DNA from 2 places in the Gilliamella sp. W8123 genome. Region 2 is predicted to be linked to the other one. Evidence: riboswitches for the same ligand, from Rfam matches in the RefSeq annotation. Region 2 holds a riboswitch; the other holds the start of a gene.
What was found. Region 2 has a riboswitch for thiamine pyrophosphate ahead of thiM (hydroxyethylthiazole kinase). Riboswitches for the same ligand answer to the same signal wherever they lie in the genome.

Region 1: it holds a riboswitch for thiamine pyrophosphate, as region 2 does, so the genes downstream of both, thiB (thiamine ABC transporter substrate binding subunit) here and thiM (hydroxyethylthiazole kinase) in region 2, are expected to answer to the same signal.

What each region holds. Positions count from the first base shown of each region.
Region 1 is NZ_JACFRE010000001.1:928-7,246, forward strand. It holds gene thiQ (thiamine ABC transporter ATP-binding protein ThiQ) at 1-116, opposite strand, end outside; gene thiP (thiamine/thiamine pyrophosphate ABC transporter permease) at 94-1,674, opposite strand; gene thiB (thiamine ABC transporter substrate binding subunit) at 1,688-2,686, opposite strand; TPP riboswitch at 2,727-2,835, opposite strand; gene argS (arginine--tRNA ligase) at 2,997-4,730, shown strand; gene H3T56_RS00025 (putative quinol monooxygenase) at 4,790-5,083, opposite strand; gene H3T56_RS00030 (amidohydrolase family protein) at 5,525-6,319, shown strand, end outside.
Region 2 is NZ_JACFRE010000003.1:279,438-285,756, forward strand. It holds gene H3T56_RS05675 (MFS transporter) at 1-104, opposite strand, end outside; gene H3T56_RS05680 (M20 aminoacylase family protein) at 121-1,293, opposite strand; gene H3T56_RS05685 (heavy-metal-associated domain-containing protein) at 1,967-2,173, shown strand; gene thiD (bifunctional hydroxymethylpyrimidine kinase/phosphomethylpyrimidine kinase) at 2,271-3,065, opposite strand; gene thiE (thiamine phosphate synthase) at 3,077-3,718, opposite strand; gene thiM (hydroxyethylthiazole kinase) at 3,734-4,507, opposite strand; TPP riboswitch at 4,568-4,669, opposite strand; gene trkA (Trk system potassium transporter TrkA) at 4,720-6,081, opposite strand; gene trpS (tryptophan--tRNA ligase) at 6,206-6,319, opposite strand, start outside.

The DNA.
Region 1 (6,319 bases), on a different contig from region 2:
CTTTTGCCAGCACCGCTTGGGCCAACAATCACTACTCTTTCTTTAGCAGCAATATTAAGCACAAAGTGCATGTTGAAGTTATCATATTGATACTCAGTTTTTTGAAGTTCGATCATAATCCATAACAACCAATAAGCTAAATGATAAAATTAATAAAATTGCCGCTGTTACTATACTTTCTTGGTAATGATAATGCGATATCTGTTGATATAAATAATAAGGTAAAGTGGTGACTGACTGCCCACCAAATAAAGCAATTACACCAAAATCGCCCAATGACAATATGCCAGCAAATGCAAAGCTCATTAATATTATTCTTCTTAACCCTCTAAAATCAATTAAATAAAAGTGAGTTATACCATTAATATTCAGTGATTGGGTAAGTCGCCAATATTGAGCAGTAATATCATACATTGGAACGGTAAGATTTTTTGTAATAAATGGTAAAGCCATCAATCCATTACAAACCATCATCAATAAGCAGATAAAAACGGTATTATTACTATAGTCAAATAGTAATAAAAATAATCCTGATGCCAATACCATACTTGGTATGGCTAGAATCAGTGATGCAATTAATAATAGTCCATTACTCAATCGCGGTTGTCTATTTATCAGTAGTCGACTATTGGTCCAAAGTAATAGTAACCCTAGTATCATGGCAATAATTGATGAACCAATTGCAATAATGATTGAAAAAAATAAAGCTTGCTGTAATGAGAAGGTCAACAGTGAAAATTGAAAGAAATAGATACCTTGAAAAAGGATGGTCAGCATCGGTAACAGTATAAATAATCCACCAATCAAAACTAGCACTGAACTAACAATTTTTAATCCTTTGGGTAGAGGTAAACGGTAGTCTGTTTGAGTAAATTTTAGCGTTAATTTTTTATCGATTCTGTTTATCTTTTGCATTAATCCAATGAAGGCGATACAACAAACTAATTGTAAACAGGCAAGTAATGCTGCTTGTAACAGATCAAAATCACGAATTGCTTGATAAATAGCAACTTCAAGCGTGGTATATTTTGGCCCGCCACCTAATGCTAAAACAATAGCAAAACTTGAAAAACATAACATAAAAATTAATGCCGCCATAGGTAATATTTGTCTACGAAGTAATGGCCATTCAATAATTTTAAAAAAGGTTACATTGCTAAAATTTAATTGCGCAGCTAAGTGTTTTTGTTCAATAGGTACGCTTTGTAAGGTTTGATAAAATAGACAGCAGGCATAAGGGAAATTCAGGAATACATGCGCCAATAAAATGCCGTGTAAACCATAAATTGAAAATGAGAATGGTATGTGTAATATTTGGCAGATACTAGATAATAAACCTTGTCGCCCGTAAACCGATAGTAAACCAGTTACAACAACTAGTGTTGGTAAGATAAAGGTAATAGGCATCATTTTCAATAACAACTTTTTACCTTTAAAATCGACTAAAGATAATGCTTTAGCCATTAATATGGCTGCGATTAGTGATAATAATGTCGACAATACAGCTTGGTAAAAAGTTATCCATATAATATGCAATATGTAACTATCAAAATAGATGGTTAAATTTCCTGACTGCAAGGCAAATTTCCAGATAGCGAGAAGTGCTGAACTTAATATGATTAAAATTAAACTAGCAGCACTGATACCTGGTAATAACGATCTGAATTTTAACATTAATAATACTTAACTAGTTACTTATTGCTGACTGCCACTCACGAATCCAGCCTTTTTGATGTTTTTCAATCTCTTCCGGTGTAAATTCTAGCGATTTATCAATGGTATTAATTTGCTTATAAGCATCTGGTAGATCGGTTTTAATAATTGGATACATCACATTTTTTTCAGCAAATTGCCGTTGTATCTCGGGTGTTAGTAAGTAACGTAAAAATTGTCGAGCTAAATCGACTTCTTGGCTATATTTAATGATGCCAGCTACTTCGACTTGGCGATAGTGACCTTCAGCAAAAATCGCGGCTGCGTAGCTATGGTTATTTTCATTAATAATATGTGCTATCGGCGATGTGCTATAACTTAATACCAAATCAGCCTCATCTTTTAGGAACATACCATAAGCTTCACTCCAGCCCTTAGTTACTGTGACCGTATGTTTAGCCACTTGTTGCCACGCATTTGCCGCCTTGTCACCATAGACTTTTTTCATCCAAAACAATAAACCTAGTCCTGGAGTGCTGGTTCTAGGATCTTGATAAATGATTTTCCAATTAGCTTGGTTTTCGACCAATTCATGTAATGAATGAGGAGGATTTTTGATCTTATCTTGATTATAGATAAAAGCGAAATAGCCAAAATCGTAAGGAATAAAACTATCATCCCACCAATCGGTATTGAGGTTATCGGGTTTACTAATTTGATGCGGAATTAAGATATCCGCTTGCTTGGCTTGTGCTAATAGGTTGTTATCTAATCCTAAAATAACATCAGCATTTGTTTTGTCGCCTTCAAGGCGAATTCGATTTAAAACAGATACGCCATCCCCCAATGTGACAACATCAAGTTGGCAATTACATTGCGCTTCGAAGCCTTTTTTAATTGCTTCACCCGGCCCCCATTGTGACATAAATGAGTTGTAACTATAAACGGTTAGAGTTGGTTGTTGTGCATTTGCTAGATGACTAAATAGTGAAAATGAAAATATAACAGATAGTAAAAAGTTTTTACGAAACATTTTGCCTCCAAAGTAATGTGTAAAAGACAAAAGGTTTGAGCAGATATAATAACTCAAATCCCTCCGCTGGTATTATCCAGTTCAGGTTCGACGAGTTATGTCAGTTTTTCTGACACTCTCAGCCATTCAGGGCACCCCGTTGAGAACGATGAGTAGTTTAGTGGTAGCAAATAGAATTGTAAACAGGCGAGGGGTTGATAAATACAAATTTATACATATTAAAACAAGGTAAGATTACAGGCAATCAGTGACAATTGTTGTGTTTGTCGGTATTATATGCCTCATTTTATGATTATTGATTAGGTACAATGTGAATATTCAACAACTATTAACGCAACGAGTTTCGCAAGCAATGATTATGGCTGGTGCAGATAAAAACTGTGATGCTTTAATCAAGCAATCAGCCAAAGTTCAATTTGGTGACTATCAAGCAAATGGTATCATGGCTACCGCTAAAAAATTGGCTATGCCACCACGCGCATTGGCAGAAAAAGTATTACAACATCTGGATATTGAAGATATTGCCGATAAAGTAGAAATAGCTGGCCCGGGTTTTATTAATATCTTTTTAAAAAATAGTTGGATTGCCGAGCAGAACGAAGTAGCGTTAAGTAGCGATAAATTGAATATCACTTTACCAGCTAAACCACAAACTATTGTGGTTGATTACTCAGCACCAAACGTAGCCAAAGAGATGCATGTTGGTCATTTACGTTCAACTATTATTGGTGATGCGAGTGTTAGAGTCTTAAATTTTCTTGGTCACAATGTGATTCGAGCTAATCACGTTGGTGATTGGGGAACTCAATTTGGTATGTTAATCGCTTACCTTGAAAAAATGCAAAATGAACAGGCCAACGATATGGATCTATCGGATCTAGAATCTTTTTATCGTGCAGCCAAAAAACATTATGACGAAGATGAAGTCTTTGCTGAAAAAGCCCGTAATTATGTCGTTAAGCTTCAAGGTGGTGATGAGTATTGCCGTGAAATGTGGCGAAAACTGGTAGATATTACCATGACGCAAAATATTGCCACATATAAACGACTCAATGTCACACTTTCATTAGAAGATACCATGGGTGAAAGTATCTATAACAGCATGCTTCCGGGCATTGTTGCCGATCTCAAACAGAAAAAATTAGCCGTTGAAAGTGAAGGCGCTATTGTTGTGTTTTTAGATGAGTATAAAAATAAAGAAGGCGAACCAATGGGTGTTATCATCCAAAAACGAGATGGTGGTTATCTTTATGCAACAACCGATATTGCCTGTGCAAAATATCGTTATGAAACCTTACACGCGGATCGTATTTTATATTATACCGATTCACGCCAACATCAACATTTAGAACAAGTTTGGGCGATTGTACATAAAGCAAAATATGTCCCAGAATCTTTAAAACTTGAACATCATATGTTTGGTATGATGTTAGGTAAAGATGGTAAACCTTTTAAAACGCGTTCAGGTGATACCGTTAAACTAAATGATCTACTCGATGAAGCAACCAAGCGAGCCGCAACATTAATTAAAAGCAAAAATCCTGATCTTTCTGATGCCGAGCTTGCTCAAGTGGTTGATGCAGTTGCCATTGGTGCGGTTAAATATGCTGATCTATCCAAAAATAGAACAACTGATTATGTATTTGATTGGGATAATATGCTGTCATTTGAAGGCAATACAGCACCTTATTTACAGTATGCCTATACCCGTGTACTTTCAGTATTTAAAAAATCAAATATCAATGAAGAAAATCTAGATGGTCATATCGATTTAGGTACTGAAAAGGAACGAGCGTTAGCAATTCGTTTGAATCAATTTGATGAAACAATCACAACTGTTGCCGCCGAAGGTACCCCACATGTTCTTTGCGCGTATCTGTATGATATCGCTACCCTATTTTCAAGTTTTTATGAACACTGCCCTATTTTGGCCGCCGAAAATGAAAGTTTGAAAGTTAGCAGATTGAAACTGGCCTCATTAACAGCCAAAACGCTTAAAACGGGTTTAGATATGCTTGGCATTAAAACCGTTGACAAAATGTAAGCTTATTTGCCACCGATATGATTAAATATCGGTGGTTTTGTTGGTATTTAGTTATCCGCTTAGACATCAACCTGTTTAGCTATACAAATCGATAATCCATCAACATGCTCCTTGGCAAAATTAGCAAATTCAACAAAATGTGGCGTTGTATTATGTAAGTCAATCGCCTGCTGTGATTGCCATGTTTCTACTACTATATAAATATTGGGATTCTCAATACTTTGATTCAGCTCATAGCGAACACAACCGTATTCAGCTCGACTACCGATAACTAATCGTTTAAATATAGGTTTAAATGCTTCATGATACTCTGGTTTTATCGTAATGGTGGCAATAATGTTTAGTTGTGACATATTCTACCCTTATAAGTAAACTTGTTTTGTAATGTTTGAAATCCTACTGTTAAGAATAAACAGCTTTTAATAATCATGCTAATCTCATTTTTTCGACCATTATACTTATTATTAAATAGTAAGTTAGGCATATGTAATTTAAAAGTTTACTCTTTAAGAGTATAAATAGACTTTTTTTAGTTTGAAAAATCTAAAAAATAATACTTTAACCTTTTCATTTATTTAAATATTTATAAAATTAAAATGCTTGATCTTAACAATGAATCCATTAAAATCTTTCCCACTTCGGAAAAATAATAAAGTGTAAACTTCCATGACAACTTGTGTTTTCATTGCTATAAGAAATATCCTAACAGGTTTATTTTGATCCTCCTTTTTGGGGGATTTTTTTTATCCATTTTTTATTAAAACTTAATAGTAACCAAATTTTAGAGGCGCATTATGACCGATAATAAACAAATGTTATCAACCAGTCGAGATCAGAGCTTGAAAGCATATTTGATGAACAAAATTAAACAAAATGGTGGTTGGGTTAATTCACATATGCATGCTGATCGTGCTTTTACTATCACTGTAGATAGTTTTGATGTCTACCAAAAACAGACTTTAATTGAAAAATGGGACACGCTTGATAAAGTGAAAGCAGCAATGACCGAAGATGATTATTATCGGCATTTTAGCATGGCGGTTGAACGCATGATTGAACAAGGTGTTACGGCCATGGGTTCATTTGTTGACATTGATCCGATTGCCGAAGAGCGAGCAATTAGAGGTGCGCTACGAGCTCGTGAAACATATAAAAACGATATTACGATTAAATTAGTCAATCAAACTCTTAAAGGAGTTATTGATAAAGAAGCCAGATACTGGTTTGATAAAGGTGCTGATTTAGTAGATATTATTGGTGGTTTGCCGCGTCGAGATGAGCGAGATCATGGTGAAGGAATGGGATTAAAACATTTAGATGTGTTAATGAAGACCGGTAAAGCATTAGGCAAAATGGTACATGTCCATGTTGACCAGTTTAACTCATCAGATGAAATCGAAACCGAGCAACTTACTGATAAAACCATTGAGCATGGTATGCATGGTCGCGTGGTGGCTATTCATAGTATTTCAATTACCGCTCATAGTTTGGAATATCGTCAAAAACTCTACCAAAAAATGAAAGAAGCTAAAATGATGGTAATTGCTTGCCCATTTGCTTGGATTGATAGCCCGCGCCGTGAAGAACAT
Region 2 (6,319 bases):
CAAAAAGTAATCACCCCTAATACAATACCTAAAGTTAATCGGTTATAACCTTTAAACTGCTTTGCTGGAGAATTTTTTGAATTTGACATATTTATTTTTGACATAGCTGCACATTAATCCTTATATGTTTAAATAGCTTTCAGTTAATGCCACCCAATATGATGCAGCGGTAACAATACATTTATCATTAAAATCATAACCAGGATTATGCACACTACAAAAACCCGGTTCATCGCCATTACCTATAATCATATAGCAGCCATTAGGATTACTTTCTAACATAAAAGCAAAATCTTCACTGCCCATAAAAGGATGACAATTATCATGCACGCGATCTTCACCGACTAATTTTTGGGCGACTTCTAATGCAAATTTGGTTGCATTTGCACCATTATGTAAAACCGGACTACCATTGACATGCTCAATTTCTACTGAGGCGCCAAAACTTTCAGCTTGTGAAGTGGCAACCTCGCTAATACGCTTAAGTAGTAACGCTCGGGTATCATTATCTAATGCTCTAACGGTTAGCTTCATTAGTGCATCACTGTTCACCACATTCGGCGCTTCACCTGATTGAATACAACCAATCGTGATAACGGCTTGCTCAAATGGTGATACATTACGAGAAACAATACTTTGCAAGGCTGTGCCGATATAACAAGCAACAAGCGTGGCATCAATTCCTCGTTCAGGCATGGCACCGTGAGCACCTTTGCCTTTAATCTTGATATGAATGGTATCGGATGAAGCCATAAGTGCGCCGGCTTTGAAATAGAAATGACCTTCTTTAAAACCTGGCATGTTGTGGATACCGAAAATAACATCACAAGGAAATTGTTTGAATAAACCGTCATCAACCATTACTTTACCACCATATAACAACTCTTCAGCTGGTTGAAAAATGACATGTAAAGTGCCATCAAAGTGACGGGTTTCGGCAAGATATTTAGCTGCGCACAGTAAAATAGTGGTATGACCATCATGGCCACAACCATGGAATTTGCCATGGGTTTGGCTGCTCCATGGTTTTCCTGATGCTTCAATAATAGGTAGCGCATCCATGTCGGCTCTAATACCAATTTTTTTATCACTAGTGCCATTTTTTAAAACACCAACCACACCGGTTTTAGCTAAACCACGATGTACTTCATAGCCCCATTCAGCCAATTTACTTGCCACTAAATCGCTGGTTTTATGTTCTTCAAAACCTAATTCAGGATGTTGATGAATTTGATGGCGGATATCAATAAACTCTTGCTCTGTTTTTCTAATCGTTTCCATAATATGCTGCATTTTAGGCTCCTAATTAACCTGAATATCGTTATGAAAAAAATAAAAAGAAGGGAACTACACATCTAAACTATGATTAACACTATGATTAAATTTAAAACCTGCAAACAACTTAATCAGTAAAACAGCTTAGATGAATAAATATACAATAACCGCTATTCTTGTGAATGTCGATGATTTCTATACGGTAATATTTGAAAATTGTTATAACGAAGTTGCATTGAGGTAATAGTCTGATCGAAAAAATGACTTGGCACATTATTCATTAACCAAACTTTATTATCGGCTAAATAAAACTCAATACCTTATGATACATAGTTAAAGAACTTCTCTTAAGACAACTGGTTTTCCATGACGTAAACCAACGGTTATAGCTGTTTTTCTATTATGGATCTCAAATATCAATTAAACGGTATACACTTCTCAATTATTTTTACAAAAAATATAGATCAAAATAAATTCTTAGCTTAATCTCATTGAGCATATTAAAAATTTGGTTAATTTATTTTTCCAAGTAGGCTTGGTTTTAGTTTGTTTTGGCGTAATATAAAGATTAAATTTTAATTCATTAATGGCAATAGCTAGCAAATTTGTTTTATTTAAAGAATAATCTGATTTTTCTATCGGTTGCCATTGATAGTTTATCGGTAAATTATTAAATAACCAAAAGGGGTTAATGATGAAATTAATAGTCGATAATATGAGTTGTCAGCATTGTGTTAAAACCATTACTAAAGCAATTAATGATATTGATCCTAAAGCGAAAGTTACTGTTGATTTAGCTAAGCATGAAGTTGATATTGATGGTGGTACTATCTCGCAAGAAGCGGCAATTGCAGCAATTGATGAAGCTGGTTTTCAATACGTTGGTATTGCTTATTAACAGTATTTAGCGTTATTAAATTTTAGGCGATTATCTCATCGCCTAAATCTTCGAGAGTACTTTTATCAAATCATCGATTAACAGTTTTTGTTTACTTCTACCACCATTGATAAAAATGGTGAGTAGGCCCAATTCCCTTACCAATTTTTAAACTATCTGCATGCTCAATAGCTCCTTGTAGGTAGTTTTTAGCATATTTTATTGCATCTTCTAAATGATGTTTCGGTAACAAGGCTGCAATTGCTGCAGAGAGGGTACAACCTGTACCATGGGTATTTCTTGTTGCGATCCTAGGTGATGTCATTCTGATGATGTTGTTGTGAGTGATTAAATAATCAGGGCTTTCTTGACTTGGCAAATGTCCACCTTTCATTAATACTGCCTGACAACCTAATTTAAGTAATTCATACCCTTGTTGTTGCATTTGCTCTTCGTTTTTTGCCTCACTACAATCAAGTAATGCAGCCGCTTCAGGTAGATTAGGGGTGATGACTGTGGCTAATGGTAATAATAGATCTCGAATAGCAGAAACGGCATCAGCTTTTAACAATGGATGTCCGCCTTTAGCAATCATTACGGTATCAAGCACAATATTGGCAATAGGATTAGCGTTTAATAGCTGATGAACTGTAGTAACAATCTCTTTATTCATTAGCATGCCAATTTTAACACTATCAATGTGGATATCTTGATACAGTGTATTAAACTGTGCTTCAATAAATTCAGCGGGAATGGCATGTACACCATTAACGCCTTGCGTACTTTGTGCGGTTAATGCTGTGATCACTGACATACCATAAGCACCAAGTGCTGAAAATGCTTTTAAGTCAGCTTGAATACCTGCGCCACCACTAGGGTCACTGCCTGCTATTGTTAATGCAACTGTTGTCATGATTTGGTTTCCTATTTTGCCAGTTTTATTTTACTGATTAGGTCTGATGTCGCTTTGGCAAGATTAGCTTGTCCGCATACTGCCGACACAACGGCAATACCTTCAATGCCAGTTTGGATTACTTCGGTTAAATTATTCACGCCGATACCACCGATCGCCACGGCAGGGCATTGTTTCGCTTTAACCAGTTCTTTCAATTGAGTAATGCCTGTCGCAGCTGCGGCATCCTTTTTGGTTGTGGTTGGATAGATAGGCCCTATACCAAGATAATCGACTAAATGCCAAGGAACATTCTCTAGTTGTGATTGATTTGAAACTGAAAGTCCTAACCATTTGTCTGTGCCAATTAGGTGTCGAGTAACGTCGACTGGTAGATCGCTTTGTCCTATATGAACGCCATCGGCATCAATGGCTAAAGCAATATCAACATGGTCATTGATAAATAGCGGAACTTGGGTGCGACTTAACACTTCTTTGAGCGCTTGTGCGGCGTCATACCAATTTTTACCAGAGTATTTTTGTTCTGAACGTAGTTGCACTGCAGTAACGCCATTTTCAACGGCAATTTTGGTGGTAGCGACCATGCCATCTATACCGCCACATAATAACGGATCGAGGACTAAATAGAGAGTTAAATCAAGTTGCTTTTTCATCAAACATCCTTATTTTTAGTTTTGATTGAATCGTGAAAGATGATCAATAACAGCAATGGCGAAACTACCTAACCCTTGCTGTTTATTAGCGAGCTGTCCTGCTTTTTTCATCATAAAACAAGCTGTTGCGGTAGCGGTTAAACGATCACTAGTGGTTGCAATAAATGCTGCTACCATTGCAGATAACGAACAGCCGGTGCCGGTTACTTTAGTTAAAGCGATATCGCCACCGACAATGCTATAAATTTGTTCACCATCTGTGACATAATCTATCTCACCTGTTATTGCGACAATGGTTTGATATTTTTGTGCTAATAGTATTGCTGCATTTAATGCAGAATCGGTAGAATCAAGTCCATCAGGCCCTTTCGATGATGATTGTTGACCACTCAATGCGAGAATTTCAGAGGCATTTCCTCGAATAACACTCGGTCTAAAAGTTAACAGTTGTTTGGCAATTTCAGTGCGGTATTTAAGTGCCGCACCAATCGCTACAGGATCTAGTACCCATGGTGTCTGTGTTTGTTCAGCTTTTGCTGCAGCTAACAACATACTATTTGCGCTCTGCTCATCAATGGTACCAATATTAATTAATAAACTACTGGCAATAGTTACAAAGTCCTCAACTTCTTGTTTAGCAACGACCATTGCTGGCGAAGCACCAATGGCTAATAAGACATTGGCGGTAAAATTCTGTACAACATCATTGGTAATGCAATGGACTAATGGTCGTTGTTGTTTAACTTGTTCAATAAAGGGAATGGCATCATTGTTTTGAAATAACTGAATGGTAGACATATTCTTTCCTTATTTATTATTAATATTAAGGGAAGAATGTGTCAAAACGGATAATTAAGACGAAGACTTCCCTACGCTGGTATGAGCCAGATCAGGTTCAACGGGTAAAATCTCAGTTTTTTGTAGTAACAAAAAACACCCCGAGTCAAAAAACAATTAATAAAAACAGTTTAATTATCTACTGAGTTTATATTTTATACAAGCTATTGTAATAATCTTTCGATATCGCTAATAGATCGTCTATCTGGTAAGAAAATGATTAAGTGATCACCATCTTCGATCATTAAATCGGTATTAACAATAATCACATCTTCACCACGCACCACAGCACCAATAGTTGCCCCTGAAGGCAATTTTAGACTGTTAATATTTTTACCTACTAGTTTAGAGTTTTCAGTATCACCCTTAACGATCACTTCGACAATTTCTGATTCACCTTGCCGTAGTGAGACAACTTTTACCACGCCATTTTGTCTTACATGACTGAGTAATTCTGAAATAGTGGCATGTTGTGGTGAAATGGCAATATCAATTACGCTATCGTTTATTAACTCTAAATAAGCTTGTCGTTGAATAAGTACGATGACTTTTTTGGCTCCCATCCTTTTGGCAAGCATTGACGACATAATATTTGATTCATCATCACTCGTCACTGCCACAAACAGATCGGTAAGTTCGACTTGTTCTTGCGATAATAGCTCTTGATCTGATGATTCACCATGTAATACGGTAGTATTAACTAACTGCTCGGCAATTAATTCTGCTTTTTCGGCATTACGTTCAATCAATTTCACTTGATAATCGTTTTCTAATCGCTTAGCTAAAGCAACAGCAATGCCACCACCACCACTAATGAGTATTCGTTTATAAGGTTTTTCTAACCGTTGTAATTCACTGGTTACCGCTTTGATGTTAAGCGGTGGGGTAATAAAGTAAACCATATCCCCAGCTTCAATCAAAGTTGAACCAATCGGACGAATAAAACGATTTTTACGATAAATCGCCACCACCCGAGCTTCGACATGAGGTAAATGTTCTTTTAGCTCTGATAATTCACTACCCACCAATGCACCACCATAGTAAGCTGTAACGGCAACTAAGCAGACTCGATTATCATAAAATGAGGCAAATTGTAGTGCGCCAGGATATTGCACTAGCTGGCTGATATGATTGGTGATTAGATTTTCTGGGGCTATAATATGATCGATATTAATACAATCTTTATTAAAAAATGAGTATCTTTCATCATTATATTCTGGCGCTCGAATACGTGCGACTTTTTGAGGAATATTGAACATCACATGCCCAATCTGGCAAGCCATCATATTGACCTCATCAGAATTGGTAACAGCGACTAACATGTCGGCAGATTCTGCACCAGCACTTTCTAATACTTGTGGATAAGATGATTTTCCACAAATAACTTGTAAATCAAAACGTTCTTGCAATGATTGCAACTTGTCATGATCTTCATCAACAACAGTCACATCGTTCTGTTTTTCGGTAACCAGATATTCGGCAAGAGCACTACCTGTTTGACCTGCACCAAGAATGATAATTTTCATAACTAACCTATGATAATCAAAAAGGCTTCAATGGCATTTTTCGTTAACAAAAACGATAGTGCGTTTAGTCATTAAAGCCAATTGATATTGTTTAGCGTTAATTGCAATCTAGTTTTACGGTTAATTATACAAAACCGATTGCGTCATAAACTTTTTTCAACGTTGGCTCTGCTTTTGCTCGAGCTTTTTGTGCACCTTCTTGCATAATTGTCAGAAGATAATTTTCATCATCACGATA